DNA from 2 places in the Xanthobacter albus genome. Region 2 is predicted to be linked to the other one. Evidence: predicted binding sites of a transcription regulator. Region 2 holds the regulator's gene; the other holds the start of a gene.

Region 1 (14,884 bases), 1.0 Mb from region 2:
ATTTCCGTGCGGCGTCGGGTCTTCCCGCGTGCGCAAGGAGCGGGCGCGCGCCGGGGTCGCTCCGCAAGGTGCAGCTTGGCAAGGGATCGCCGGGCAAGGGCGGCTGGGCAGGTGGCGGGTTGGCTGGCCCGGCCTGGGAGTGAGGCGCTGCCGTATCCCAAGCGGATGGGGGCGGCCGCGCCCGGGGCCACGGGCGCGGCGTCCATTCGAGGGTGAAACGCCGGCAGGCGACCGGGCGGGCCGCCGGCGCAGGTGTGGCGCCGGCCGGCTCCAGGCCCTGCCGCGCGGCTCCTTTCCTATCCTCCGCAGCCCGTCCGTTGCCGGCGCGTCTTCACGGGCGGAAAGGGCGCGCGCTCCAAGCTCCCGGCTCAAAGCGCGCTGCCCCTGCCGCAAGCTTCCGGCCCCGTCGGTCCTGTCTGCCGCGCGCCCGCCTCCTCCGGGCGGGCGCGGGGGCCTCTCACGCGGAGGCGGCGTCGCGGCGGGCCGCCGCGCGGGCGCAGGCGGTCGCCAGGGCGGCGTCATACTCGCGCGCGAGGCGGGCGCACAGCTCGGCCGCGGGCGGGATGTCGGCGACGGAGCCCACCCCATGGCCGGCGGACCACACGTCGCGCCAGGCCTTGGCCTCGTTCGCCATGTCGAGCCCACCGTGCTTCTGCAGGTTGGCCGGATCGAGCCCCGCGCGCAGGATGGAGGGCTTGAGGAAATTGGCGTTCACGCCCGAGATGGCATCCGTGTAGACGATGTCCTCGGCGGCGGAGCCGAGCATCATCTCCTTGAATTCCTGCGCCGCGAGGCTCTCCTGCGTGGCGATGAAGCGGGTGCCGAGATAGGCGAGGTCCGCGCCCATCACCTGCGCCGCTGCGATGTGCGCGCCGGTGGAGATGGCGCCCGAGAGCACCAGCGTGCCCGTGAAGAAGCGCCGGATCTCCCCGACCAGGGCGAACGGGCTCAGCGTGCCGGCATGGCCGCCGGCGCCGGCGCACACGGCGATGATGCCGTCCGCGCCCGCCGAGATGGCCTTTTCCGCGTGGCGGCGGCTGATGACGTCGTGGAACACGAGCCCGCCGTAGGAATGCACCGCCTCCACCACCTCGCGCACCGCGCCCAGGGAGGTGATGACCAGCGGCACCTTCTTCTCCACCGTCACCTTGAGGTCGGCTTCGAGGCGCGCGTTGGACTTGTGGACGATGAGATTGACGCCGAACGGCGCGGCACCGGCATAAGCGGCGTTGCGGGCGCAGATGTCGTCGAGCCAGTCGCGGTAGAGGTCGGTGGTGCGGGCGTTGAGGGCGGGGAAGGTGCCGAGGATGCCGCCCCGGCAGGTCTGCGCCACCAGGTCCGGCCCCGAGACCAGGAACATGGGCGCGGCGATGGCCGGCACCGCGAGCCGGCCGAGAAGGTTGGCCACCGTGGCGGGGGCACAAGCGGGCGTATCGAGCATGGGGTGTCCTCCATCCGCCGTCCTGGCGGGGCCTGTGGACCGGCCGCGGCCTTCTGCGCGCCGCTCCGCGCTGCGGCGGGATCGTCCCGCCGGCGCGCGCCGGATGCCGGAGTTGACCTATAGGTGAACCGCCTGTCAATTCGGTTCACCCGTGCCGGGGGGCGCCGAAGCGGCCAAGAGATGTCGTCTTGGAGGTGTCATCGTAATGCTGCGGATGCGGCGCCCTTGCTATCGTGCAGGCGTGGCGCGGGTGGATCGGAGCGGGCGTGTGATTCGAGCGGGCGGGAGCGAAGCGGTGGCGGGGAAGGTCTTCGGGGCGCCGGGGCGGGGCGCGCGGGCATTGCGCGCGGCCGGGGCGCTCTGGCGCCTCGCGCTCGCGCTGCCGCTGGCGCTCCTTCTTGCCCTCTCCGTGGCGGGGACGGCGGGCGCGCAGGAGGGCCCGAACCTCTCCAATCCCCTCGACCCCCTCGACACGTCGAGCCCCAGCGCGACCTTCCAGTCCTTCCTGCAGGAGAGCCGCCGGCTCGAGGCGCAGTATCTCGACTATGCGGCCCACAAGACGCGCGAGAAGGAGCTGGCCCTGGCGGCCACCGTGCTGCGCGCCCGCCGGCTGTTCGATCTCGCGCCCCTGCCGCCGGCGATCCGCGACAAGGTGGCGAGCGCGGCCATCACCTATCTTGTCGACATCCTCGCCCGCCTGCCAGAGGTGCCAGCCGACGAGATTCCCGGCGCCCCCGGCCGGGACTGGGGCAAGCTGCCGGAGAAATGGGACATTCCCGGCACCGATATCCAGATCGCCCGCGTGGCGGGCGGCCCGCGCGCCGGCGAATACCTGTTCACCGCCGCCAGCCTGGAAGACCTGCCGCAATACCACGCCCTCATCATCGGCCGGCCGCCGCTGCGCCCCTCGGCATTCCAGAGCTGGCATCATGTGCAGGTGAACTTCACGGGGCCGCTCTTCCCCGAGGGCCTGGAGAAGTGGCTGCCGCCCGCGGCTTCCTATCCGGTGCTCGACACGCCGGCGTGGAAGGCGGCCCTTTCGGTGGCGCTGGCGGGGGCGGTGCTCCTCGCTGGCGCCCTGTGGGCACGGCTGGCGCGGCGGGCCGGGCACGGGGGCGGGCGGGTGCGGCAGCTGGCATGGCGGCTCTCCACCCCGCTGGCGGTCATCCTGCTCTATCTGGCGGCGGTGGTCTTCATCCGCCTGCAGATCCACCCCTCGGGGCGGTTCTCCGTGGCGGAGAGCATCTTCTCCACCCTGGTGGTCTACACGGCCGGGGCGTGGCTGGCGTGGAACGCCTGCTTCCTGGCGGCGGAGGCCATCATCGCCTCCCCCCGCATCCCCGACAACAGCTATGACGCCCACCTGCTGCGCCTCGCCGCGCGGCTCGGCGGGGTGGTGGCGGTGGGCGCCGTGCTGCTCTACGGCGCGAACAACATCGGCATTCCCGCGCTGGGGCTGGTGGCGGGCCTGGGGGTGGGTGGCGTCGCGGTGGCGCTCGCCTCCCAGTCCACGCTGGAGAACCTGATCGGCGGGCTCTCCATCTTCGCGGACCGGCCGTTCCGGATGGGCGACACCATCCGCTTCGAGGGCCAGTTCGCGCAGGTCGAGGCGGTGGGCCCGCGTTCCACCCGCATCCGCGCCCTGGACGGCACCTTGTTCACGGTGCCCAACGGGGACTTCGCCAAGCGGCACATCATCAACGTCTCCCTGCGCCGCGAGTGCCTGTTCAAGCATGAACTGGGCCTGCGCTACGAGACCTCGCCCGAGCAGCTGCGCTGGCTGCTGCGGGAGCTGCGCGGGCTGCTCGCCGCCCATCCCATGGTGGAGCAGACTCCCGGCCGCTCCTGGGCGGCGCTGACGGGGCTCGGCGACAGCGCCTTCACCATCGAGGTGAAGGCCCATGTGCGCACCGGCGATTTCGCGCAGTTCCTGGTGGTGCAGGAGCAACTGCTGTTCGAGATCGTGCGCCTGGTGGAGGCGGCGGGCAGCGGCCTCGCCTTTCCGAGCCGGACCGCCTACCTCGCCCGCGATGCCGGCCTCGACGCGGAGGCGCGGGCGCGCATCCTGCGGGAGATGGCGGTGGAGGTGCCTGAGGACGGGCTGTCCGGGCGCGCCTGAGGCCGCCGGGCACGGGCGGCGGCGAGGGCCTTGACTCCCTCCGCAGGTTCCGGAATCTATCTAGAACAAACAGGGAACAAGAGGCGGAAGAACCGTCATGACTTCTCCGCATGCACCCCGCACCGCGGCCGATCTCGCACGCCTGCGCGGCCTCATCGCCACCATCGAGCATGGCGGCGGAATGGAGGGGAAGGGGAGCGGGATGCCATCCGCCGGGGCGCTGCCGGGTGAGGACGGAGGTGTTCCTGGGACCGGGGCCGCCGGTCTGCCGGGGGTGTCCGCAGGCGGGCCGCCGGGCGCTCGGGTCTCCGGTCTGGCGGAGCCCGCGCCGCCGCGCCTCCGCCTGGGGGCGCCGCGGGTGGATGAGGCCCTCGGCGGCGGCCTCCTGTGCGGGGCGCTGCACGAGGCGGCGGGAACGCCGGGGGAGGAGGGCGCGCTCAGCGCCTTCGTCCTGGGCCTTGCCGCGCGGGCCGTGGCGCGGCTGCGGCGGCCTGTGCTGCTGGTGCGGCAGGAGATGGCGGAGTGGGAGGCGGGCCGGCTCCACGGGCCGGGGCTCGCGGCCTTCGGCCTGCCGCCGGAGGCGCTGCTGCTGGTGCGCGTGCGCAAGCCGCAGGACGTGCTGTTCGTGATGGAGGAGGGGTTGAGATGCGCCGGCTTGTCCGCGGTCCTGGGGGAGTTCCTGTCGCCGGTGCCCGAGGCGCTCACCGCCACCCGGCGCCTGTCCCTCGCCGTGCGCGGTTCCGAGCGGTTGGGGCTCGTCTGGCGCCACAAGGCGGACCCCGCCCCCTGCGCCGCCCTTACCCGCTGGCGCATCTCCGCGCTGCCGAGCCCGGCGGCGGACGGGCTCGGCGGCCTTGGCGCGCCGCGCTTTTCCGCCCGCCTCGCGCGCAACCGCTTCGGCCCCGTGGGAACGTGGCCGCTCACCTTTCACGCCGGGCTGTTCCTGCCGGCGCCGGACGGGAACGCGGGCGGGGAGGACGGCCATGAACGTCACGATGAGCACCACGAGGAGCACCATGGGCAAGACCGCGCCGGAGCGGCGCTATCTCAGCCTCGCCCTGCCACGCTTCGCCACGGATCTCGTCGCGCGGCGGATGTCGCCTGAGGCGCGGGCCTGCCCGCGCGTGGTGGTGGCCATGGAGAAGGGGGTGCTGCGGCTCGCCGCCGTCAATGCGCCCGCGGCGGCATTGGGGCTCGCCCCCGGCCTGCCCCTGGCCGATGCGCGCGCCCGCCACCCCGCCCTGGAGGTGAGCGAGGCCGAGCCGGACGAGGCCGCGCGCATGCTGGCCCGCCTCGCCGACGCCTGCGAGCGCTACACGCCCCTGGTTTCCCTCGACGGCGCGGACGGGCTCATGCTCGACGTCACAGGCTGCGCCCACCTGTTCGGCGGGGAGGAGGGGCTGGTGCGCGATCTCCTGCGGCGGGTGGCGGCGGCGGGCTTCACGGGGCGGGCGGCGCTCGCCGCCACCGGCGGGGCGGCCTTCGCCCTCGCCCGCTTCGCTCCCGGCCGGGGCGGGGTGGTGGTGCCGGCGGAGGAAGACCTTTCCGCTTTGCTCGCGCCCCTGCCGCCCGACGCCCTCCGCCTCGACGGGCCGGCGGTGGAGGCGCTGGCGCGGCTCGGCTTCCGGCGGGTGGGCGACCTCTTCGGCAAGCCGCGCGCCCCGCTCGCCGCCCGCTTCGGGATGGACCTGCTGCGGCGGCTCGACGAGGCCCTGGGCCATGTTCCCACGGCGGTGGACTACCGCTTTCCCCCGCCCGTCTTCTGCGCCGAGCGCATCCTGGCCGAGCCGGTGGAGCGGGTGGAGGACGTGCTGGGCCTCGCCGCCCACCTCGCCGGCACCCTCGCCGGGGCCATGGAGCGGCATGGGGCGGGGGCGCGGCGGCTCGACCTCGCCCTGTTCCGGGTGGACGGGAAGGTGACGCGCCTTTCCATCGGCACCAGCCGTCCGCTGCGCGACCCGGAGGTGGTGCGCCGCCTGTTCGCGGAGAAGGTGGCCGCTTTGTCCAGCCTCGATCCCGGCTTCGGCTTCGAGCTGGTGCGCCTCGCCGTGCGCGAGGCGGCGCCGCTCGATATCCGCCAGGAGGGGTTCGGCGCGGACGAGGACTGGGCCGGCGCCCTGGACGCCCTGGTGGACCGGCTCGCCACCCGCTTCGGGACGGAACGGGTGCTGCGCCTGGAGCTTCAGGATCGCCACATGCCCGAGCACGCCTGCCGGGAGGTGCCGGCACAGGGCATGCGCGGCTGGGCCGGCGCCGTCCCGGCTCTCGCGGCGTGCGCGCCGGGGATGGCGGCACCGGAGGGATTTCGGGCGCCGTCCCTCCCGGAGGCGGCCCGGCCGGTTCCGCGGAAGGTCCTTTCCGCCTCGCACGGGCCGGATGGGATGAAGCCGGCGCCGGCCGCGCGCGCAAAGCCCGTGCCGGGGGGGATGGCGCGGCAGCCCCTTGCCGTGGAGGTTGCGGATGGCTCTCCGGAGGGCGCCGGGCGGGAGCCGGCGCCGGCGTTTCGGGAGGAGCGCGCCGGAGCGCCGCCGGCGGATGCGTCCGTTCTCCCTTTCCAGCCCTCGTCCGGGAGCGGGCGGGTGAGTGCCGCCGTGCCGGATGAGGCTCCCTTCCATGTGCGCGCAGGCGTCCACGCGGGGGAGGGGGCATCGGGGCGCGTGGCGGCATCGGACGTGCGCAGGGCCGTGGAGCCGCCGTTCCCGCCGGTGGCGGAGAGCGCCCCCGTGGTCCGGCGGGATCCTGAGAGGCCGGCCGGACACGCCGGGGCGGGGCGGGGCGTTCTCCATGGCGGGGCCGTCGGTTCGGATGCGCACGCGCCCCTTCCGCCGGTCGATGGCGCCCTTCCGGCTTCCCGCCCTCCATCCGCGCGCGGAAGCGATGCCGCGACGGCGGACCGTGCCACGTTCGGGCCGTGGGCATTGGACCGCCCGGTGCAGCGGGATCTTTTTTCCCCTTTGCGGGAGAAGGGCGGACGCCGGCTGTTCCCGGAAGGTGGAACGGGCGCTGCGCCAGAGCATGCGCGTGGGCTCATGCCGGGCGCGGGTGGGGCGCCCGAGCCGATGGAGGGCCACGCCGGGCCTGAAGACGGAGCGAAGCCGGCGCGCGCGGGGATGCGGGACACCGGGGGGAAGGCTGCCGCACGGGGGCGGCGGGATGAGGCCGGAGGGAGGGAGGCCCGCCCGGTCCTGGACGACGCGCCCGATCTCGCCGGCCCGGCGCGGCCGCTGCGCCTGCTGGAGAGGCCGGAGCCGGTGGAGGCGGTGGCGGAGGTGCCCGACGGGCCGCCCATCCGCTTCCGCTGGCGCCGGGTGAGCCACATCGTGGCGCGGGCGGAAGGGCCGGAGCGCATCGCCGCCGAGTGGTGGCGCTCCGGCGCCGATTTGCCCGCCCGCGACTATTTCCGGGTGGAGACCCTCTCCGGCCAGCGCTTCTGGCTGTTCCGCGCCGGCCTCTACGGGGCGCAGGCGGGCGGGCCGGCCTGGTTCCTCCACGGCCTGTTCGGGTGATGCCCATGACCCCGTCCTGTCCTCCGGAGCCCGGACCCGCGATGTTCCCGCGCCTGCCGGAGCGCCGCCCGGCGCCGCGCGCCTCCGCTGCGCCGCCGCCGTTCGTGGAGCTGGCCGTCACCACCAATTTCTCCTTTCTGCGGGGCGGCTCGCACCCTGAGGAATATGTGGCGGCGGCGGAAGCGCTGGGCCATCGCGGCATCGGCATCGCCGACCGCAACACCCTGGCCGGGGTGGTGCGCGCCCATGCCAAGGCCCGGGCGCAGGGCTTCCCGCTGGCAGTGGGCGCGCGGCTGGCGTTCGCCGACGGCACGCCCGACATCCTCGCCTATCCCAGGGACCGGGCCGCCTACGGCCGCCTGTGCCGCCTGCTCACCACCGGCAACATGCGGGCGGAGAAGGGCGACTGCATCCTTGTCCTCGACGACCTGCTCGAGTGGGCCGAGGGGCTGAACCTGGCGGTGATGCCACCGCGCCGCCTGCCGGAGGGCTTCGCGCCCTTCCTCTCCCGCCTTGGAGAGGCGGCGCCGGGCCGCCTCTGGCTCGCCGCGCCCATCGCCTTCCGGGGCGACGACGCCCGCCGCCTCGCCCGGCTGAGGATGGTGGGGGAGGTGGCGCGCGTTCCGCTCCTCGCCACCCTCGACGCGCTCTACCATGATGCCGATCGCCGCCCCCTGCAGGATGTGCTGACCGCCATTCGCGCGCACGTGACCCTCGACGCGGCGGGCACGCGCCTCGCCGCCAATGCGGAACGGCACCTGAAGCCGGCGGCGGAGATGGCCCGCCTCTACCGCGCCCTGCCGGGTGCGGTGGAGGAGACCTGCGCTTTCTTCTCCAGCCTCGGCTTCTCCCTGGACCAGCTGGAGCCCAGCTACCCGCGCGAGACGCGGGACGGCTTCGCGAGTCCCCAGGCGGCGCTGGAGGCCCTCGCCTGGGCGGGGGCGCACGCCCATTACCCCGAAGGCGTGCCGGACAAGGTGATCCGCTCCCTCGACCACGAGCTGGACCTCATCGGCAGGCTTTCCTACGCGCCCTATTTTCTCACCGTGCACGAGATCGTCGGCTTCGCGCGAGGCGAGGGCATCCTGTGCCAGGGGCGCGGCTCAGCGGCCAATTCGGCGGTGTGCTTCTGCCTCGGCATCACCGACGTGGACCCCATGAAGACCGAGCTGCTGTTCGAGCGCTTCATCTCGGAGGAGCGCGGCGAGCCGCCGGACATCGACATCGATTTCGAGCATGAGCGGCGCGGCGAGGTGCTCGCCTTCATCTACCGCCGCTACGGGGCCGCCCATGCGGGGCTCGCCGCCACCACCACCACCTACCGCTCGCGCTCGGCGGTGCGGGAGGTGGGCAAGGTGTTCGGCCTTTCGGAGGATCTGCTGGGGGCGCTCGCCGGCACCATCTGGGGCTGGTCCTCCGGCGGGGTGAATGCGGAGGAGGCGCGCCGGCTCGGCCTCGACCCCGACGAGCCGCGGCTCGCCCGCGTGCTGGAGCTGACGAAGGCGCTCATCGGCTTTCCGCGCCATCTCTCCCAGCACGTGGGCGGCATGGTGGTGACCCACGAGCGGCTCGACGAGACCGTGCCGCTGACGCGTTCCGCCATGGAGGAGCGGCCCATCATCGAGTGGAACAAGGACGACCTGGAAACCGTCGGCCTGCTCAAGGTGGACATCCTGGCCCTGGGCATGCTGACGGCGCTCAAGAAGTGCTTCGGCCTGCTCCAGGCGCATTACGGGATCGAGATGACGCGCATCGGCGACGCCCCGTCCGACGACGGGCGCGTCTATGCCATGCTGCAGCGGGCGGACTCCATCGGCGTGTTCCAGGTGGAGAGCCGGGCCCAGCAGACCATGCTGCCGCGCCTCCGGCCCGAGCGCTTCGAGGACCTGGTGGTGGAAGTGGCCATCGTGCGGCCCGGCCCCATCCAGGGCGGCATGGTGCATCCCTATCTTCGGCGCCGGCAGGGGCTCGATGCGGTGGATTATCCCTCCGAGGCGCTGAGGGAGGTGCTGGAATCCACCCTCGGCGTGCCGCTGTTCCAGGAGCAGGCCATGCAGATCGCCATGGTCGGCGCCGGCTTCTCGGCGGGGGAGGCGGACGCGCTCCGGCGCGCCATGGCCACCTTCAAGCGGGTGGGCACCATCGGCACCTTCCACGAGAAGCTCCTCTCGGGCATGCTGCGGAACGGCTACACGCGCGATTTCGCCGAGAGCCTGTGGAAGCAGATCGAGGGCTTCGGCTCCTACGGTTTCCCGCGCTCCCATGCGCAGAGCTTCGCCCTCATCGTCGCCTGCTCGGCCTGGCTGAAGTGCCATTATCCCGATGTGTTCGCGGCCGGGCTCATGAATGCCTGGCCCATGGGCTTTTACGCTCCCGCCCAATTGGTGCGCGATGCGGGCGAGCACGGGGTGGAGGCGCGCGCCGTGGATGTGAACGCCTCCATCTGGGATCATACGCTGGAAAAGGGCGAGGCCCCCGCCGCCGCGCGCCTTGATCCGCGCCACGGTGACATGGCGGGGGATATCCGCGCCACCCACGCCCTGCGTCTCGGCTTCCGCCAGGTGGAGGGGCTCCGGCAGGAGGAGATGGAGCGCCTCGTCGCGCGGCGCGGGGCGGGCTACGATTCCGTGCGCGACCTGTGGCTGCGCACCGCCCTTCCCCCCGCCACCCTGGAGAAGCTCGCCGACGCGGATGCCTTCCGCGCCCTCGGCCTCGACCGGCGGGCCGCGCTGTGGGCGGTGCGCGGCCTGCGCCGTGCCGGCGACAAGGACGACCTGCCCCTGTTCCGCGCCGGCCCGCCCGGCCCCGCGCGGGAGGCGGAGGTGGATCTGCCGGCGCTGCCGCCGGGGGCCCAGGTGGTGGCGGATTATCGCCACATGAAGCTCTCCCTGAAGGCCCATCCGCTCGCCTTCCTGCGCGGCGAGCTTCAGCGGCGGGGGGTGACGCCCGCCGTCGACCTGCCAGGCATGGCGAGCGGCCGCAGGCTCTCCCTCGCCGGACTGGTGCTGGTGCGCCAGCGGCCGGGCACGGCGAGCGGCGTCATCTTCATGACCCTGGAGGACGAGGGGGCCTGGGCCAATGTGGTGGTCTGGCCACGGGTGTTCGAGGCGTTCCGCCCGCAGGTGATGGGCGCGCGGCTGGTGATGGTGCGCGGCCGGCTGCAGAACGAGCAGGGCGTGATCCACCTGATGGCGGAACGTCTGGAGGATTGGGGCCACCTGCTGGAGCGCCTGGGCGAGAGGAGCGCGCCCGGCGCGGCGCGCACCGCTGCGGCCGGGGACGATCCGGGCACGGCGATGCCGCAAGGCCACAATTTTCACTGAGGCCGGAGCGTTTCCCGGTTTCATGGAATCGGGGAAGCACCCCGGAGTCTTGAGTTGACGCGTTTTCTTCAGGCGAACCGGCTTCCACTTCGCCTGAAAGCGCTCCAAAGGCCCGTGGGCTTTCTCACGGACCGCCCATGAACACGTTCCGTGGGCTGCTGGACGCGCCGCCGCCTGGCGTATGAGCGCCCAGCCTGGCGCCGGTCAAAGGCCTGGGCCGAAGCGATGAGGCGCCCGAAGGCGCGAGTTTTCGAGGGCAGGAATTTTCAAAATGAGGATATCTTTTTCCTGAAGAGAAAAATAGGCTAAGCCCATGGGTGCGGCGTTTCCATCGGCCGCCTTCGCGCCGCGGAGGTCGGGGGCCGGTGCCGGGCCGCCTCGCTCCCGTGCCCGGACGGCGTGCCGTCCGCTCATCGTCCTCCGGCCCCGGCCGGTCGCGTCAGGCCTGGAGTATTTTCACGCGAGGCGGATATCCGTCCCGCGCGGAAAATGTCCGGATCTCTCCTCCCGGAGCCGTCCGCACGGCGCTGTGCCACAAGCCGTTCCCGCCCGCACCAGCCACGAGCCCTCCCGACCATGAGCTATCTCTATCTCGCCGTCGCAATCGTGGCCGAGGTGATCGCCACCTCCGCCCTCAAGTCCACCGAGGGTTTCACCCGCCTGGTGCCGTCCGTGGTGGTGATCATCGGCTATGTGGTGGCCTTCTATTGCCTGTCGATCACGGTGCGGGAGCTGCCGGTGGGCGTCGTCTACGCCATCTGGTCGGCGGTGGGGATCGTGCTCGTGGCCGCCTTCGCGTGGCTCTACTACGGGCAGACGCTGGACCTGCCGGCCGTCATCGGTCTCGGCCTCATCATCGCCGGCGTCGCGGTGGTGAACCTGTTCTCGAAGACGGTTGCCCACTGACGCCGAGCCGAAATGAAAAAGGCGGCGCCCGAAGGCGCCGCCCATTTTGCACTTCAACGGATCTCGGCTTCAGGAGCCGGTGGCCGCCAGCTCGCGCTCATCGTTGGCCGGCATGAACATGTCGAACAGCCGCACCGTGGCGAGGCGCTGGGCCTGCAGCACAGCGCCGGCCACGCCCTGGGCGTCGGCCGCGGCTTCGCGGGCCAGCGACAGGGCCGTGGGGAAGGGCGCCTTCAGCGCCGCCACCACCTCGTCGGTGTCGAAGCTCAGCTCGGCGTTGAACTTGCGGGCGATCTGCTGCATCCGCCGGTTCTGCGCCAGGCAGTTCAGGCACAGGCTGCGGATGCCGCGATTGCGCGCGGCGAGGATCACGCGCTCCAGCAGCAGGGTGCCGAGCCCGTGGTTCTGGAATTCACGCTCCACGCTGAAGGCCGCCTCGGCCTCTCCGGGCAGAACGTCCCCCATCGGATAGAGCTCCGCCGCGGCCCTGAGCGTGCCGTCGACGAAATAGCCATGAACGATAGCGCCGGTGCGGAAGGCCCGCGCCGCATATCGCTCGATGAACTCGGCAGACACCGCTGAGCCGAATCTGTATCGCCGGCTCTCCACATCGAGCCGGAGGAGATGATCCTTGAAGATCTCCGCTTCTCCGGCCCAAAGCTTGCGGATGATGCCCGGTGTGACCTGATCGGTCATGTTGGTCTCCAGACTTGGCGTCTTGAAGCCCTCCGGTTCCTCCACCGCTGAAAATTATGTGCAGCGCAGCAAAGGTCAAGGGTGCTGACGTTAACCTTTCAGTAAGAAAGGGCTTCCCTGCCTTGCCTTGCCGTGTCAAAGTGTTGGAATTGCTCGATCTGTCGGCGCTATGCGCCTTTTGCAGAACCGTCACGATCTGACGGCGGGCATGCGCCCTCATTCAGCCGAGATCATATCGCGGATGGGAGCATCGGTTTCCTTCCTGCACCAATATGGCCCTGAAATCATTGACATTGGTCAATGTCGGGCCGGTCGTGACCAATTGGCCCAGCTTTTCGAAAACGCCGTAAGCGTCGTGGCGGGCCAAGGCGGCGGGGATGTCGAGCCCGGCGGCCCGCGCCCGCTCCAGGGTGCGCGAATCACTCCAGGCGCCGGCATTGTCCTCGGTGCCGTCGATCCCGTCGGTATCGCAGGCGAGGGCGGCGATGCCCGCCCGTCCGCCGAGGGCCGCCGTGAGCGCCAGCAGGAATTCCGCGTTGCGGCCGCCGCGTCCGCCCGGCGCGCCACGCAGCGTCACCGTGGTTTCCCCGCCCGAGAGCAGCACACACGGTGCCCGCGCCGGCAGGCCATGGGCCGCGGCCGAGCCGGCGATGCCGGCGAAGGCGGTGCCCACCTCCCGCGCCTCGCCCTCGATGGCATCGCCCAGGATCAGCGGCGCGATGCCCAGGGCCCGCGCCCGCGCGGCGGCGGCCTCCAGTGCCATCAGCGGCGTGGCGATGAGATGCACCCGCGGGGCTGGCGGCGCCCCCTCCATCCGGTTGGCGCGGATGGCGGCGGCGAGGGCGGGGCTGGCGGGAATGTCGGCGCGCGCCAGCAGCTCCAGCACGCCCTCGGGGTCCGAAGGCTCGGGAATGGTGGGCCCCGAGCCGATGACGGCGGGATCGTCTCCGGGCACGTCGGAGATTACGTAGGTCTCCGTCCGCGCGGGATGGATGGCAGCGGCGAGCCGCCCGCCCTTCACCGCCGAGACCGCCTTGCGCACGCGGTTCATCACCGCGATGGGGGCGCCGGAGGCGAGCAGCGCCGCGTTGAGCGCCTGCTTGTCGGCGAGGGTGAGGCCCGGCGCCGGCGCCGTCAGCAGCGCCGAGGCCCCGCCGGAGATGAGGCACACCACGAGGTCGTCCGGCCCCGCCCCGCGCGCCAGCTCCAGGATGCGGCGGGTGGCTTCGAGCCCGGCGGCGTCCGGCACCGGATGCGCCGCCTCCACCACTTCCACGAAGCGGGTGGGGCAAGCATGGCCGTAGCGGGTGACGACCAGCCCCTCGCAAGGGCGGCCCCATTCCGCCTCGAAGGCCTGTGCCATGCGCGCCGCCGCCTTGCCGGCGCCGAGCACCAGGGTGCGTCCCCTGGGCGGGGCGGGCAGCCGGCCCGCGAACTTGCCTTCCGGCAGCGCGGCGGCGAGCGCGGCCTCGAACAACGCGAGGAGAATGTCCTGTTCCGTCGGCATGGCTGGGGCTCGCCTCTCGTCCGGCTGCCGCGTGCCGCACCGAATCGCGCCCGCGCGGCGGCGGCCGGGGGCATATTCGCATTTCAACGGCCGGCGGAAATGCTCTATGGGGGAGGGGCGTCCCTCTTCCGGCGGCGTGTCAGCATCACAGATGAGCCGTCATGGGTGAACCTGCCGTTGAAGCGCCGCGCACCTTGAGCGATGCCGCATATTACCTCCTTGCGGTGCTGGTCGGCACGCTGGCGGGGGCCCTGGGCGCGGCGTTCCACATGCTCTCCAGCGCCGTGCTGGGCTGGCCGGCGCTGATCCTGCCCTATTTCGAGGGGCCGGAGGCGCTCGGCGTCCTGGCGGCGGTCTCGGCCGTCATGGTGCTGGTCTCGGTGGCGCTGGTGCGCGCCTTCGTGCCGGAAGCGTCGGGCTCGGGCGTGCAGGAGATCGAGGGCGCGCTCGACGGCCAGCGCGAGGTGCGCTGGAAACGCATCCTGCCGGTGAAGTTCGTGGCGGGCGTGCTGTCCCTGGGCTCGGGTCTGGTGCTGGGCCGCGAGGGGCCGACCATCCACATGGGCGCCTCGGTGGCCAAGGCGGTGGGCGACGGCTTCGCCCTCACCATCCGCGACGGGCGCGGGCTGCTCGCGGCCGGCGGCGCTGCGGGCCTTGCCGCCGCCTTCAACGCGCCGCTCGCCGCCATCCTGTTCGTGATCGAGGAGACCCGGCGCCAGTTTCCCTATGGCCTGCGCACCTATAGCGCTGTCATCATCGCCTCGGTCATGAGCGCCATCGTCACCGAGATGATCGGCGGCACCGCGCCCATGATGGCGCTGCAGACGCAGCAGATGCCGTTCTGGCTCATGCCCGCCTTCGCCGTGCTGGGGCTGGTGCTGGGCGGGCTGGGCGTGGTGTTCAACTGGGCCGTGGTGGCGGGGCTGGAAGCCTCGCGCCGGATCGGCCTCAAGGTCTCGCCCTATCTGGTGCCGCTGGTGGTGGGCGCGGCCATCGGCCCGCTGCTGATACTGCGGCCGGAGGCGACCACGGGCGGCGAGGCGCTGGCGGTCTCCCTCGCCACCCATCACCTGCCGCTGGTCACCATGGCGATGATCGTGGTGATCCGCTTCGTCATGACCATGGCGAGCTATTCCACGGGCGTACCGGGCGGCATCTTCGCGCCCATCCTGGCGCTGGCCACCTCGGTGGGCGTGCTGTTCGCCATGCTGCTGGATCTCGCCATTCCGCTGCCGCCGGGGGCGGTGGCGGCGTTCGGCGTGGCGGCCATGGGCGGGCTGTTCTCCTCCACCATCCGCGCGCCGCTGGTGGGCATGGTGCTGGTGGCCGAGCTCACCGGCGCCTACGATCTCATGGTGCCGGTCATCATCACCTGCGTTGTCGCCA
Region 2 (14,884 bases):
CTTCAATGCCGCCGCCACCCTGGTGGTGGCCGGCCGCGTCAAGGACCTGCGCGAAGGCGTGGAGATGGCGAGCGCGAGCCTCGATTCCGGCGCGGCGAAGGCGAAGCTGGAACAGCTCGTCGCGATTTCCGCTCATGTGTCGGAGGCGGTGTGATGAGCAACATCCTCACCCGCATCGAGACCTACAAGCGCGAGGAAATCGCCGCGGCGAAGCGCGCCCATCCGCTGGCCGAGATCGAGGCCGCGGCCAAGGCGGCGCCGCGCGTGCGCCCGTTCGCCGAAGCCCTCGCCCGCGCCATCGCGGACGGGCAGACCGCGCTCATTGCCGAGATCAAGAAGGCGAGCCCCTCCAAAGGCCTGATCCGCCCGGATTTCGATCCGCCCGCCCTCGCCCGCGCCTATGAGCGCGGCGGCGCCACCTGCCTCTCCGTGCTCACCGACACGCCCTCCTTCCAGGGGGCGCCGGAATTTCTGAAGACCGCGCGCGCGGCGGTGAAGCTGCCGGTGCTGCGCAAGGATTTCATGTACGACACCTATCAGGTGGCGGAGGCCCGCGCCTGGGGCGCGGACTGCATCCTCATCATCATGGCCGGGGTGGACGATGCCCTGGCCGGCGACCTCGCCGCCGCATCCGTCGCCTACGGCATGGACGCCATCTTCGAGGTGCACGACGACGACGAGCTTGAGCGCGCGCTCAAGCTCCCGAGCCGCCTGATCGGCATCAACAATCGCGACCTGCGCACCTTCGAGACCACCCTCGCCACCTGCGAGCGCCTCGCGCCGCAGGTGCCGGAGGACCGGCTGGTCATCGGCGAGAGCGGCATCTTCACGGCTGCCGACGTGGCGCGGCTCGCCAAGGTGGGCATCCGCTCGATCCTGGTGGGCGAAAGTCTCATGCGCCAGAATGATGTCGCAAGCGCCACATCCCTGCTGCTTGCGTCCTGAGCTTGCCCTATACGTCACTTTCGGCCTTAATGTGCGCACCGGCCCCTGAAGAGGCCGGCGCATATGGGAGGATCGTGATGAAATCAGCTCTTGCCGCGGCCGTGCTGGGCGCCGCCTGCCTCGTTTCCCTTCCGGCGCTCGCCGCCGACCCCACGGGCCTGTGGCAGACGCCCACGCGCGGCGGCCAGGTGGAGATCTCCAAGTGCGGGGCGAGCCTCTGCGGTCGCCTCGTCGCCTCCGAGGGGCTGAAGGCGGACCCCACCCTTAAGGATGTGCACAACAGCGACACCAGCCTGCGCGGTCGCGCGCTGAAGGGCGTCACCATCCTCACCGGCTTCTCCGGCGGTCCCACCGAATGGACCGGCGGCAGCATCTACAATGCCGAGGACGGCAAGACCTATTCCGGCACCATCGTCCTCGACGGCGACAACACGCTGAAGCTGAAGGGCTGCGTGATGGCGCCGCTCTGCAAGACGCAGACCTGGACCCGCCTGCGCTGAGACACGGCCAGGCTCCTCCCGCCGAGGGAGGAGCCTTCCGGCGCGCGAGAGGTGGACACGCCCGGCCGCCGGCGCCATCTTTCCGCAACCGAAAGCGATTCCGGAGAGCGGCGCCCCGATGGCGAGCCTGACGCATCTCGACGACCAGGGCGCGGCGCGCATGGTGGACGTGTCCGAAAAGGCGGTCACCGCCCGCGAGGCCGTGGCCGAGGGACGCGTCGCCATGGCCGCCGCCACGCTCGACATGATTCTCGCCGGCAATGCGAAGAAAGGCGACGTGATGGGTGTCGCCCGCATCGCCGGCATCATGGCCGCCAAGCGCACCCACGAGCTGGTTCCCCTCTGCCATCCGCTGATGCTCTCGAAGGTCGAGGTGGAGATCGCGCCCGATCCCGCCCTGCCCGGCCTCGTCATCACCGCGCGGGTGAAGACCTCCGGCCAGACCGGCGTGGAGATGGAGGCGCTCACCGCCGTGTCGGTCGCCTGCCTCACCGTCTATGACATGGCCAAGGCCGTGGATCGCGGCATGCGCATCGAAGGCATGCGGCTGTTGGAGAAATCCGGCGGCCGCAGCGGCCTGTGGCAGGCTGAAGGCTGAACCCGCCCATGCAGAAAAGAGGAAGCGCGCCATGGCGCTGATGAGCGTTGAGGAGGCCATGAGCCGCGTGACCCATGAGGTCACCCCCCTGGGAGTGGAGGAGGTGCCGGTGGAGGTGGCCGCCGGCCGTGTCCTGGCCGCGGATCTCATCGCCCGCCGCACGCAGCCGCCGGCCGACATGTCGGCCATGGACGGCTACGCCGTGCGCGCCGCCGACATCGCGCAGACGCCCGCGTCCCTCACCGTCATCGGCGAATCGGCCGCCGGCCGTCCCTTCGAGGGCGGCGTGGGTGCCCGCGAGGCCGTGCGTATCTTCACCGGCGCGGTCGTGCCCGAGGGTGCCGACACGGTGGTGATCCAGGAGAACACCACGCGCGAGGGTGACCGCGTGACCACCACGGCCGCCACCGCCGCCCTGCGCAACGTGCGCAAGCGCGGCTGCGATTTCCTGGAGGGCGCGCCGGGCCTCACGGCCGGCCGGCGCCTCACCAGCCGCGACATCATGCTCGCCGCCGCCATGGACCATGCCTTCCTGCCGGTGGCGCGCCGGCCGCGCGTCGCACTCATCCAGACCGGCGACGAGCTGGTGCTTCCAGGCCGCGGCACCGGCGCGCCGGGTGAGATCGTGGTCTCCAACGCCTTCGGGCTCGCCGCCCTTGCCACTCAGGCCGGAGCCGAGGTGACCGATCTCGGCCTCGTGGGCGACGACCTTGCCGACATTCGCGCCATCGTCGCCCGCGCGCTCAGCGGCGCCTTCGATCTCGTGGTGTCGTCCGGCGGCGCCTCCGTGGGGGACCATGACCTCATGGCGCCGGCCCTGCGCGCCGAGGGCGTGGATCTCTACGTGCACAAGATCGCGCTGCGGCCCGGCAAGCCGCTGATGTACGGCAGCCGTGGCGCCGTGCGCGTGCTCGGCCTGCCCGGCAATCCGGTATCTTCCCACGTCTGCGCGCTGCTGTTCCTCGAGCCGCTGGTCCGCGCCCTGCAGGGCGATGCCGCCGCCGGGGTGCGCACCGCGCCGGCGCGCCTCGCCGTGGACGTGCCCACCAACGACCAGAGGCGCGATTTCATGCGCGCCCATATGGAGCGTGATGCCGACGGCTCCGTGCGCGTGACGCCGGCCACCTCACAGGACAGCGCCATGCTGAGCATACTCTCCGCCGCCGACTGCCTGCTGGTGCGCGCGCCTTTCGCCGCAGCCGCCAAGGCGGGAGATCCATGCGAGATCATTCCGTTCCACGATTAGGCTACCGTTAATTCCATCTTCACCCTTGCGGAACACAAAAGGAACAGATAGAAGCTGTTCATGATTTGTTTCGCATTCTTTGCGACGCTGCCGCACGCGATCTCCTTCCTCCTGGAGGGTGGAGAATCAGCGCCGTGGATGGCCGGCAGCACCGGGAACGGGGGGTGAGATGCTGACGCGCAAGCAATACGACCTGCTTCGCTTCATCCATGAGCGGCTGAAGGAGACCGGTGTTCCGCCCTCCTTCGACGAGATGAAGGAGGCACTGGACCTGCGCTCCAAGTCCGGCATCCACCGTCTCATCACGGCCTTGGAGGAGCGTGGCTTCATCCGTCGCCTGCCTAACCGGGCACGTGCGCTGGAGGTGGTGCGGCTGCCGGAGAGCGTCGCCCCCGGCCTCGCCACGCAGCGCAGTGGCGGGCGCGGCTTCTCCCCCTCCGTCATCGAGGGGAGCCTCGGCAAGGTACGCCCGGTCGCTGAAGACGAGGAGGAAACCGGCCACAGCGTCGTGGTGCCGGTCATGGGGCGCATCGCGGCTGGAACGCCCATCTCCGCGATTCAGAGCCGCAGCGCCACCTTGAACGTGCCGCCGGAAATGCTGGGCCAGGGCGAGCACTTCGCCTTGGAGGTGCGCGGCGACAGCATGATCGAGGCCGGCATCCTGGACGGCGACACGGTGCTGATCCGCAAGTGCGACAGCGCGGACACGGGCGACATCGTGGTGGCGCTGGTGGACGAGGAAGAGGCCACCTTGAAGCGCCTACGCAAGAAGGGGGCCTCCATCGCGTTGGAAGCCGCGAATCCCGCTTATGAAACACGCATCTTCGGGCCGGACCGCGTGCGCATCCAGGGCCGGCTCATAGGGCTCATGCGGCGGTATTGAGTTCGGAACCCCCATGCGTTCATGGGCGTGCTTCCGGCCTTATGCAGCGGTGTGGCCGGATGGAATGCAAAGGCGGGCTGAGGCTCGCGGAGGTGCATGACGCATAGCCAAAGCGTGGGAGATGCCTCACTCGCTGGCGGCGTCCTCGACCTCTGAGCCCGGACCCGCCCCTTCCGGCTTTCGGAGAGGAGCCGGCGGTAGCGGCATCCAGGGCCGGCGGATGGCCGGATCGCGGGCGGGCTGCTCGCGCAGGGCGCCGCGCTCCAGAAAGAAGGCGAGCGTACCGGTGCGCTCCAGCTCCTTCGGTGTCAGCACGCGGGCCGGGCAGCCGCGGGGCGGCGTCTCCTGCGTCACGATGATCTTCGCGTTCAGGCAATCCGCCGCCAGGCCCTCGGCCTTGCGCGAGACTGCGAGGGTGCCGCCACCCGGCAGAGGGGCCACGCAGCCCAGGGGATCGCAGGTGAATCCGGCTTCGAGGGCGACCCCGCTTACGGCGCGCCGCGCACCCTCCCGCGCGAGCCACTGCTCCACCATCATTTTCTGGCCCTTGGCACCGATGACCGACAGGTGCCCGTCGGGGCCGCGCACGGCCACGGCTGCGGCGTTTGGCGCCACCAGGATATCCGGTGGACGTGGTGCGCCCGACACCAGGATCGCAACCGCCAGCGCTGGCACCGCAAGGAGGCTCGGCAGCCCCCGCAGCAGGCAGAGCGCGAGCAGCGCCACGGTGAACCAGAGGAGGGCAGCCGTATTCACGGTGTAGATTCGCGTATCGGCGCCGGGCAGCGCCGCCACCCAATCGGACACCGCCACCATGATCTCGATGCCGATCCCCATCACCGGCCACGCGAGCCCGTCCCATCCGAACGGCATGAGCAGCACGCCGAGAAGGCCGAAGGGCATGACGAGCAGCGACACCGCCGGCATCGCGACGAGATTGGCGAGCACACCGTAGGGCGCGAAGCGCTGGAAGTGGAAGGCGCCATAGGGCCCGCTCGCGAAGCCGGCCACCAGCGCCGTCACCACGGTGCCGGCGATGAATGCGAGAGGAAGCATGAGGATGCGCGCCGGCAGGCCCTCCGGCCGCGGCAGGGCGCGCAGCGGCTGCAACCGCTCATAGGCGGCCACCAGCGCCAGCGTGGCGGCGAAGGACATCTGCGGCCCCGGATCCAGCGCCGCCTCGGGCGTGAGGCCCAGCACCACGACCGCAGCCGTGGCGATGGTCCTCAAGGTGAGCGCCCTTCGCCCGGCGAGGACGCCCGCCAGCACCAGCCCCGTCATTACGAACGAGCGCTGCGCCGGCACGTCGTTTCCCGAGAGTACGAGATAGAAGGCGCTGCCGCTGATCGCGAGCAGCGCCGCCGTGGCCTTGATAGGCCAGCCCAGCGCCAGGGCCGGCACCAGTGCGAGCGCACCGCGCGCCAGCGCGAACAGGGTGCCGGCCACCAGCGCCATGTGGAGGCCCGAGATGGAGAGGATGTGCGTGAGGCCCGACACGCGCATGCTCTCCTCCACCTGGGGGAGAATCGCAGAGCGGTCACCGGCCACCAGCGCCACGGCGATCTCCGCCGGAGTGCCGTGGAGCACCGCGCGGATGCGCGCGCCGAGGGCCGCGCGGACGTCGCCCACCAGCGCCGAGAGCCGGACCCGCAAGGGGACTTCCGCCGGCGCCGGGGTGAGCTTCGGCGGCCCGAGGCCGAAGCCCACGGCGTCGATGCCCTGGAACCATGTTCCGCGACCGAAATCGTGCGCCCCGGCCATGGCCGGACCAAGAGGCAGCAGCAGGCGGGTGAGCTGCGTGATGTGCGCGCCCACCTCCGGCGCGGCGCCGCGCTTCAGCGACAGGCGCACCAGGCGCGGCGTGCCGTCAATACCACGGACCGGTCCCGGATCGAGCCGCAGCAGGATGCGATCGCTGCCGACCCGCCGTTCCACGCGCTCCACGTAACCGGAAAGCCGAACCGGGAAAGCCGGCGGGCTTGCCAGCGCCTCGTGCATCACGAGAGTGGTGCGCACGCAGCCGGCCGAAAACCCGGCGGCGAAGGCACACAAGCCGGCGAGGATGCCGCAGAGCACGGCCTGCCGCCGCGCGGCCCATGTCCCGGCGGCCAGCGCGAGCGTCAACGCCGCGGCGGCGGTGAGCGACGGCTCGTGGGCCGCTCCGAAATAGGCGAGGATGCCGGCGGTGAAGGCCACCGGAAGCCACAGGACGATGCGGCCGGATTCGGCCTCGGCCGCGAGATCGGCACGGAGCCGCGCGACAAGGGCATGCCACAGCGGCGCGACACGCACTCCGGCGGCGCGCGCACCCATGGGCACGGCGAGGGCGCGCGCGGGGGCGCGAGGCGGCAGGCCGCCTTCTCCACCATCGCTTTTCCCCGGCCTCGCCTGCATTGATCCGCCCGCCTCGCGCCCGTGTTCCTTGTGCGGTGCGCCTATGCTACACGGGCGCCTCGCGCGCGCCATGTCAGTCTCGTCGCGGAGCCTGCGGCGCGCCCTGCCCGTTTCCGCCGCCCGCGCCCCATGGGGCGCGACCGGACGGCGGCTGCCCCAGGTTCGAGTGCGCCATGTCCGAAATCGTCACCCGCTTCGCCCCCTCCCCCACCGGCTTCCTGCATATCGGCGGCGCCCGCACGGCGCTGTTCAACTGGCTTTACGCCAAGGCCAAGGGCGGCCGGATGCTGCTGCGCATCGAGGACACCGACCGCCAGCGCTCCACCAAGGAGGCCATCGACGCCATCCTGGAAGGGCTTTCCTGGCTCGGCATCACCTGGGACGGAGACCCCATCTACCAGTTCGCCCGCGCCGAGCGGCACCGCCAGGCGGTGGAGGACATGCTGGCGCAGGGCAACGCCTATCGCTGCTATGCCTCCGCCGAGGAGCTGGAGGAGATGCGAGAGCTCGCCCGCAACGAGGGCCGCCCGCCGCGCTACGATGGCCGCTGGCGCGACCGCGATCCTTCCGAGGCGCCGAAGGACCGCGCCCCCGTCATCCGCCTGAAGGCCCCGCGCGAGGGCGAGACGGTGATCGAGGACATGGTGCAGGGCACCGTCACCTTCCCCAACAAGGACCTGGACGACCTCGTGCTGCTGCGCTCGGACGGCACGCCCACCTATATGCTCGCGGTGGTGGTGGACGACCACGACATGGGCGTGACCAACATCATCCGCGGCGACGACCACCTGACCAACGCCGCCCGCCAGACCCAGATCTACCGCGCGCTCGGCTGGGAGGTGCCGCGCATGGCGCATATCCCGCTCATCCACGGGCCGGACGGCGCCAAGCTCTCCAAGCGCCACGGCGCGCTCGGCGTGGATGCCTACCGCGACATGGGCTACCTGCCGGCGGCGCTGCGCAACTATCTGGTGCGCCTGGGCTGGAGCCACGGCGACCAGGAAGTGTTCTCCACCGAGGAGATGGTCCGCTACTTCGACCTCGACAAGGTGGGCCGCTCCGCCGCCCGGTTCGATTTCCAGAAGCTGGAGAGCCTCAACGGCCAGTATATGCGCGCCTCCTCCGAAGCCGAGCTGCTCGCCGCGGTCGAGGCGCTGGTGCCGCACCTGCCGGACGCCGCCCGCCGCCTCGCCCGCATGACGCCGGAGCGCCGCGCCCAGCTCGCGGCTGCCATGCCGGGCCTGAAGGAGCGCGCGAAGACGCTGGTGGAGCTGCTCGACAACGCCGAGTTCATCTTCGCCGAGCGCCCGCTGCCCATGGAGGAGAAGGCGGGCGCCCTGCTCACCGAGGAGGGCCGCGCGCACCTCGGCCGTCTCGTGCCGCTGCTGGAGGCCGCCGAGTGGAGCGCGGCCGCCACCGAGGCGGTGGTGCGGGCCTATGCCGAGCAGGCGGGCGTCAAGCTCGGCGCGGTGGCGCAGCCCCTGCGCGCCGCCCTCACCGGCAAGACCACTTCTCCCCCCGTCTTCGACGTGCTCGCCGTGCTCGGCCGCGATGAAAGCCTCGCGCGGCTGAAGGACCAGGCGCGATGATCCGCCTGCGCAGGCCGGCGCCCGAGGGCGAACCGGTGGCGCTGGACCTGATGGGGTTGAAATGCCCGCTGCCGGCACTGAAAACGCGCAAGGCCCTCGCGGCGCTGCCGCCGGGGGCCCGGCTGGTGGTGACCTGCACGGACCCCATGGCGGTGATCGACATTCCGCACGTGGCCCAGGAGACCGGCGCCGTTCTTGAGGGCCGGGTGGTGGACGCGGGGCGGCTGACCTTCACCCTCCGCAAGGTGGGCTGAGCCGGGAAAACCCGCCTACTGTGGGCAAGACCGCCGGCCGCGGCGTGAGCGGCGTTGCGGAGCGGTGCAAGCTATGGTGCAGTGCCGCTCGAAATGCGTCCGGCCAGTGGGGGAGCCATCCCTCCGTCCGGCGCCAGGGGGATGAGATGAAGCTTCCGCGTCAGTTCTTCAAGCCGCTCGCCATCGGCGCGCCCGCGCCCTACCGTGAGCTGCCGGTGCGTCTGGAGCGCATGATCCACTTCGTGCCGCCGCACCTGGAAAAGATGCGCGCCAAGGTGCCGGACATCGCCAGGCAGGTCGATGTCGTGCTCGGCAACCTCGAGGACGCCATCCCGAGCGACGCGAAGGAAGCCGCGCGCAAGGGCTTCATCGAGATGGCCCAGGCCACCGATTTCGGCTCCACCGGCCTGTGGACCCGCATCAACTGCCTCAACAGCCCCTGGGTGCTCGACGATATCGTCGAGATCGTCTCGGCCATCGGCAACAAGCTCGATGTCATCATGCTGCCGAAAGTGGAGGGGGCGTGGGACATCCACTACCTCGACCAGCTCCTGGCGCAGCTCGAAGCCAAGCACGCGGTGCGCAAGCCCATCCTCATCCACGCCATCCTGGAGACGGCCGAGGGCGTGAAGAACGTGGAGGAGATCGCGGCCGCCTCTCCGCGCATGCATGGCATGAGCCTCGGCCCGGCCGATCTCGCGGCCTCCCGCGCCATGAAGACCACCCGCGTGGGCGGCGGCCATCCGGACTACAAGGTGCTGGCCGATGCCGACGGCGACAAGCCGCGCGTGGGCTACCAGCAGGACCTGTGGCACTACACCATCGCCAAGATGGTGGATGCCTGTGCCGCCAACGGCATCAAGCCCTTCTACGGCCCGTTCGGTGACTTCTCCGATCTCGCGGCCTGCGAGAGCCAGTTCCGCAACGCCTTCCTCCAGGGCTGCGTGGGCGCCTGGTCTCTGCACCCGACCCAGATCGACATCGCCAAGCGCGTGTTCTCGCCCGATCCGGGTGAGGTGGCGTTCGCGCTCAAGATCGTGGAAGCCATGCCGGACGGCACCGGCGCCGTGATGATCGACGGCAAGATGCAGGACGACGCCACTTGGAAGCAGGCCAAGGTGATCGTCGATCTCGCCCGGATCGTCGCGGCCAAGGACCCGGAAATGGGCAAGGCTTACGGTTTGTGAGATAATCCGGCAAAGCATGAGGAGGCGGAAGATGAGCACTCAGGAGAAGACGCGCTCTCCCTCCGCCGTTGGCACTGTGGAGATGGTGGGGGCTCTGCCCCCGCCGGTGGAGGTCGCGGCGGACGTCGAGGCCCCGCAGATGCGGATGGCGAAGTTCCGGATCGGCGAGGTGGTGCGTCACAAGCACTTCCCCTTCCGGGGCGTGGTGTTCGACGTGGACCCCGTATTCGACAATACCGATGAATGGTGGCTCTCGATCCCCGAGGACATTCGTCCGGACAAGGACCAGCCTTTCTACCACCTGTTCGCCGAGAATGCGGACAGCGAATACGTGGCCTATGTCTCGGAGCAGAATCTGGAGCTCGACGGTTCCGACGAGCCGCTGCGCCACCCGCGCGTCAACGAGATGCTGCTGGAGGACGCGGACGGCCGCTGGCGGGTGCTTCCCCGGCTGCTGAACTGACATCGGCTTGGGCGGCTCGGGGCGGTGTTCGAGCGCCCGAAGTTAATGGCGTAGGTCGCCCGGCAGGTTTGGCCTTCCGCTTGCGGCCGGCGCGGTGCCGCTGTCAGGGCTGGTCGCCGGCGTCTGGTTGCTGGAGCGAGATGTCGAGCCGGCTCCGGCTCCTCCGGGATTTGTCCCGCCACGACCTCCTTGTGAGAAGCCCCACAAGGGCCGCGTCGAGCGCCTTGGCTGGCGCCTGCGGCAGTCCTCGTCCCGCCCCTATCGCCAGTTCGGCGCGGACACTGCAACTCACCCTCAAAACGCAAACGGCACGCCCCTTCCGGAAGGCGTGCCGCACGTTTAGGTCGTTCGCGAACCGCAGGGCCCCTCCCGCGCACAGCGCTGGGACGGGGCCCCGAAGGGTCACTTGCCGGCCGGGGCCTGGGCGTTGGCCTTCTCCAGCTCCTGGCCCTTCTTCAGCAGAGCGGCCTTGTTCTGCTCTTCCTGGGCCTGGGCCTTCACGCGCGCTTCTTCCATGCGCTTGCGCTCCTGCTCCATGGCGACCTTGGCGTCGACGCCAGGGCCATCATAGGTCTTGCCGAAGTCGGCATTGGAGACCGGCAGGCTGAGGGTGCGGCCGACGCCGTTCACCATCTGCAGATAGACCGCGTTGGCCTTCTTCAGCTTGGCGATGAAGCTCGCGTCCACTTCCACGTCGCCGATGCAGGTGGCGCCGCCACCCTGGATCGGGTTGCAGATGACGAAGGGAACCGAAACCGGGTCCTTGTCGAGGGTCAGGCGCATGCCGGGCTGCAGGCGCATGCCGAGCGGCACGGAAACGTTGAGCCGCTTCTTCGCCTCGTCCTTCATCTCCACGATGTCGATCTTGGCGATGGCCTGGTTCTCGACACCCAGGATCTGGGTGAGCACGCAGACCTGCTTCTTGTTCTCCGGGTTCTCCTGGCAGATCTTCTGCCACGGAGAGGCGGAGAACTTCACTTCCGGCTCTGCAGCCGCGCCACCCGGCGCGGGCTGGGCGGACTGAGCGGGGGCAGCGGGCTTCGCGGGCTGCGCCTGGGAGAACGCCGGGCCGGCCAACGCCACGGAGAGCAGCGTTGCGGCGACACCCGCCGTGAGCCGCGCGATGGAATGGGTCTTGGTCATTGTGGCCTTTCCTGTGCTGCCTGCCGATCGTCCGCCTTTGCGCACGACGGCTGGCCCGCACCTGCTTCATGACCCGCGCTCTCTCCGGGCCAATTGAGGCAAGATGGTGGCGGGCCCCGAACTGTGCCTGCTGGGCTCGACTTTGCGTGCTACCTTGCCGACGAATAAGGCCAATACACGACCGACCTCAACGGAAACAAGCCGCGAGCACGCAGAAACCCGCAAGAGGAGAGGCCATGGCACGCGAATCGACGCAGAACAGGACCGCAGCGGCATTCGTGGTGGCCTGCCTTGCGCTCTGGCTCGCGCCCGGCCATGCCGCGGCACAGGAGAATCAGGCGCCGCCCGCCCCGGTGCAGATGCCAGCCATCGCCATGCGCGGGACGCCGGACCTGCCGCCCGACTTCAAGGCCCTGCCCTATGCCAACCCGGACGCCCCCAAGGGCGGGCGGCTCACGCTCTCCCAGCTTGGCACGTTCGACAGCCTGAACCCCTTCATCGTGAAGGGCTCCGCACCCGGCTTCATCCGCAATTACGTGGTCGAGCCGCTGATGGCGCGCTCCTTCGACGAGCCCTTCACGCTCTACCCGCTGCTGGCGCGCGCTCTCTCTACGGATGCCGAGCGCACCTATGTGGAGTTCACGCTCGACCCGCGCGCCCGCTTCTCCAACGGCGCGCCGGTGACGGCCGATGACGTGCTGTTCTCCTTCGCCCTGCTGCGGGACATGGGGCGGCCGAACCATCGCCTTTATTATGGAAAGATCGCCAGGGCGGAGGCGCGCGACATCCGCACCGTGCGCTTCACCTTCGCGGGGCCGGACCGCGAGCTGCCCCTCATCATGGGCCTCATGCCCGTGCTGGCGCGCGGCAGCACCGACCCCACCCACTTCGAGGAGACGAGCCTCACGCCCCCGGTCGGCTCCGGGCCCTACACCGTGGGTGCCGTGGATGCGGGCGCCGCCGTAACGCTGGTGCGCGATCCCCGCTACTGGGGCCTCAACCTTCCCGTGAACCGGGGGCTCTACAATTTCGACGAGCTGCGCTTCACCTATTTCCGCGATGCGAACACCGAGTTCGAGGCATTCAAGAAGGGGCTGATCGACGCTCGCTTCGAGGGCGATCCCGCCCGCTGGGAGACCGGCTACGACTTTCCCGCCGCCCGCGCCGGCGAGGTGGTGAAGGAGCTGATCCCCACCGGTACGCCGAAGCCCTATTCGGCGCTGGTGTTCAACACCCGCCGGCCGCTTTTCGCGGACAAGAGGGTGCGGCAGGCGCTCATCGAGCTGTTCGATTTCGAGTGGCTTGACCGCAATTTCTATCACGGCCTGTTCCAGCGCACGGCGAGCTTCTTCCAGGGCTCCGAGCTGTCCGCCCTCGGCCACCCCGCCGACGCGCGGGAGGAGGCCATCCTCGCGCCCTATCCGGAAGCCGTGGTTCCAAATGTCCTCGCCGGAACCTATCGCCCTCCGGTCTCGGACGGCACCGGGCGCGACCGCGAGCGGCTGCGGGCGGCGCTCGCCCTGCTCGGCGGAGCGGGCTGGCAGCTGCGCCAGGGGGTGTTGGTGAATGCCGAAGGTGCCGCCTTCGCCTTTGAGATCATGGTCGCCACCCGCGATCAGGAACGCCTCGCCCTCGCCTACGCCGCCCAGCTCAAGCGTGCCGGCATCACCGCCAACGTGCGCTTCGTGGACGCGGTGCAGTTCGATGCGCGCCGCAACGCCTATGAGTTCGACATGGTGCCCTTCATCTGGGGCCAGTCCCTCTCGCCGGGCAACGAGCAGGCCTTCTACTTCGGCTCGGCCGCCGCCGACACGCCCGGCACGCGCAACTACATGGGCGCGAAGAATCCGGCGATCGATGCCGCGATCGCGGCCCTCATCGCCGCCCGCGAGGAGGAGGATTACATCGCGGCCGCGCGGGCTCTCGACCGGGCGCTCATCTCCGGCGCCTACGGCGTCCCCCTCTTCCACACGCCGGGCCAATGGCTTGCCCGCTGGACCCGCATCGCGCGGCCCGAGCGCGCCTCCCTCTATGGCACCCTGGCCGAGACATGGTGGCGCGTGCCGGGCCGTTGACCATGCGCGCATGACGCGCACCATGGCACCGCCCTCCGGCACAGATCGGCCGCAATGGATGCCCAAGGTAGATCCTTCATTCGCACAGGCTCGCGGGCTTGAGCGAACATCACCCGGTAGCCGGCACAGCCCATGCGCCCGCGACCGAGGAGGGGAGTGATGGCCGACCCTCGACGTGCTTCCGAAGCGCCTGCATCCGAACGGATTCCCGTGCCCCCCCAATCCAGCTCCCCCCAGCGTCGCTCCACCCCGGTGCAGGCGGTGCGTCCGCGGATCGGCCAAGGGCCCGGCCGGACGAGGCGCCGCAGCAGCACCAAGATCGACCGCGGCGTCATGCTGCGCGCGCTCCTCGTCTCCTGCGCGGTGGCCGCTTTCGTGCTGGGCGGGTTCTTCCTGCTTCACGGGCTCGGCCTCGGACGCTCCGAGGAAGCGGCGGAGTTGCCTTCCGCCGGCACGCCGGCAGCAGCCGGGATCATTCCCACCACGGCGGCGGCTCCGGTGGCATCCGCCCCGGCGGCCGCTGCGGCGGTGACTGAAGCCGTGGAGCCGGCGCCGGCTGCGCCCGCCCCGACCCCCGCGGATTTCAACCGCCCCGCCTTCCTTGAGCCACCCGCGGCGGACAAGGCCGATGCCGACGCGGCCGACGATCCCGTTCCGGAAGCGAGCGCTTCGGCCGATAGCGCGAAGGCCGAGGCTTCCACGCAGGACGGAGAGAGTGTCACAGCCGGCAAAAGCGGGCGCATCACCACGGCCATCAACCTGCGCTCCGCTCCGCAACGCGGCGCGTCCGTGCTCGCCACCCTGGAAGCCGGCACCAAGGTGACCGTTTTTTCCTGCAAGTCCTGGTGTGAGGTGGCGGCTGGGGACAAGCGGGGCTATGTGTATCGTCGGGCGGTAGATCAATGAGCCGCCACGGAGCGCCTCTCCCGTCGGCGTGAGATCGCCACTGGTGCCCAGGCGCCCGAAACGAGGAACGGGAAAGGATCAGCCATGAAGACGAGCATTGCAGCAGGAGCCGCGCTCTTGGCTCTGGCCCTGGCCTCCGGCACGGCTTCGGCGCAGGGCGTCGTCCAGGGGGCCCAGCAGGGCGCGAACCAGGGCGTGGCGACCGGCGACAAGGCGGCGGGTCCCGTGGGCGGCGCGGTGGGCGGCACCGTGGGCGCGGTCGGCGGCGGCGTGGCCGGTGGCGTGGTCGGCGGCGTCAAGGGCGCCGGCGAAGGCGCGCAGCAGGGCGTGAAGGCCGGCGAAAAAGCGGCGGGCCCCGTGGGCGCGGTCGTGGGCGGTGCCGTGGGTGCCGTGGGCGGCACCGTCGGTGGCGTGCTGGGCGTCGACGGCAAGAAGTGAGCCCCCAAGGGCCGGTGGACCTTCCGTCCCGGCCCCCGAGCAAGCAGCGCCGGCCGGCTCCATCAAAGGGCGGACCGGCGCTTTTCGTTGGTGCATGGATATCGCGTAAAGCCCCGCTGCCGCCTCGACGGCCCCGCCGAAGCAGCGACGCGCCCCCTGGCCGAAGCCGCCATGTAAGGCACAGGCAGGGCGCCCCTTCGCGGTTGGCTGAACCGCGCCGCGGCGCCCTACCCCTACAGGCCTTTCTTCTGCGCCAGGGCGGC

The links. The regulator LexA, encoded in region 2, represses DNA repair genes until DNA is damaged. The targets are predictions, from matches to a motif close to TGTTCNNNNTGTGTTCNG.
Region 1: V5F75_RS19055 (ImuA family protein) is a predicted target of LexA. The motif match lies at 3,622-3,639, and genes of this name have one in related genera.

Annotation. Positions count from the first base shown of each region.
Region 1 is NZ_CM195532.1:4,275,239-4,290,122, reverse strand. Features, by position in the region: gene V5F75_RS19065 (NAD(P)H-dependent flavin oxidoreductase) at 458-1,441, opposite strand; gene V5F75_RS19060 (mechanosensitive ion channel family protein) at 1,737-3,560, shown strand; gene V5F75_RS19055 (ImuA family protein) at 3,919-4,665, shown strand; gene V5F75_RS19050 (Y-family DNA polymerase) at 4,556-7,066, shown strand; gene V5F75_RS19045 (error-prone DNA polymerase) at 7,108-10,389, shown strand; gene V5F75_RS19040 (SMR family transporter) at 10,966-11,295, shown strand; gene V5F75_RS19035 (GNAT family N-acetyltransferase) at 11,365-11,991, opposite strand; gene V5F75_RS19030 (glycerate kinase type-2 family protein) at 12,212-13,498, opposite strand; gene clcA (H(+)/Cl(-) exchange transporter ClcA) at 13,660-14,884, shown strand, end outside.
Region 2 is NZ_CM195532.1:3,254,038-3,268,921, forward strand. Features, by position in the region: gene trpD (anthranilate phosphoribosyltransferase) at 1-154, shown strand, start outside; gene trpC (indole-3-glycerol phosphate synthase TrpC) at 154-945, shown strand; gene V5F75_RS14595 (DUF2147 domain-containing protein) at 1,023-1,445, shown strand; gene moaC (cyclic pyranopterin monophosphate synthase MoaC) at 1,564-2,043, shown strand; gene V5F75_RS14605 (molybdopterin molybdotransferase MoeA) at 2,075-3,289, shown strand; gene lexA (transcriptional repressor LexA) at 3,459-4,172, shown strand; gene V5F75_RS14615 (ComEC/Rec2 family competence protein) at 4,299-6,485, opposite strand; gene gltX (glutamate--tRNA ligase) at 6,740-8,155, shown strand; gene V5F75_RS14625 (sulfurtransferase TusA family protein) at 8,152-8,409, shown strand; gene V5F75_RS14630 (HpcH/HpaI aldolase/citrate lyase family protein) at 8,556-9,596, shown strand; gene hspQ (heat shock protein HspQ) at 9,736-10,059, shown strand; gene V5F75_RS14640 (invasion associated locus B family protein) at 10,462-11,202, opposite strand; gene V5F75_RS14645 (extracellular solute-binding protein) at 11,439-13,277, shown strand; gene V5F75_RS14650 (SH3 domain-containing protein) at 13,437-14,183, shown strand; gene V5F75_RS14655 (hypothetical protein) at 14,268-14,621, shown strand; gene mfd (transcription-repair coupling factor) at 14,855-14,884, opposite strand, start outside.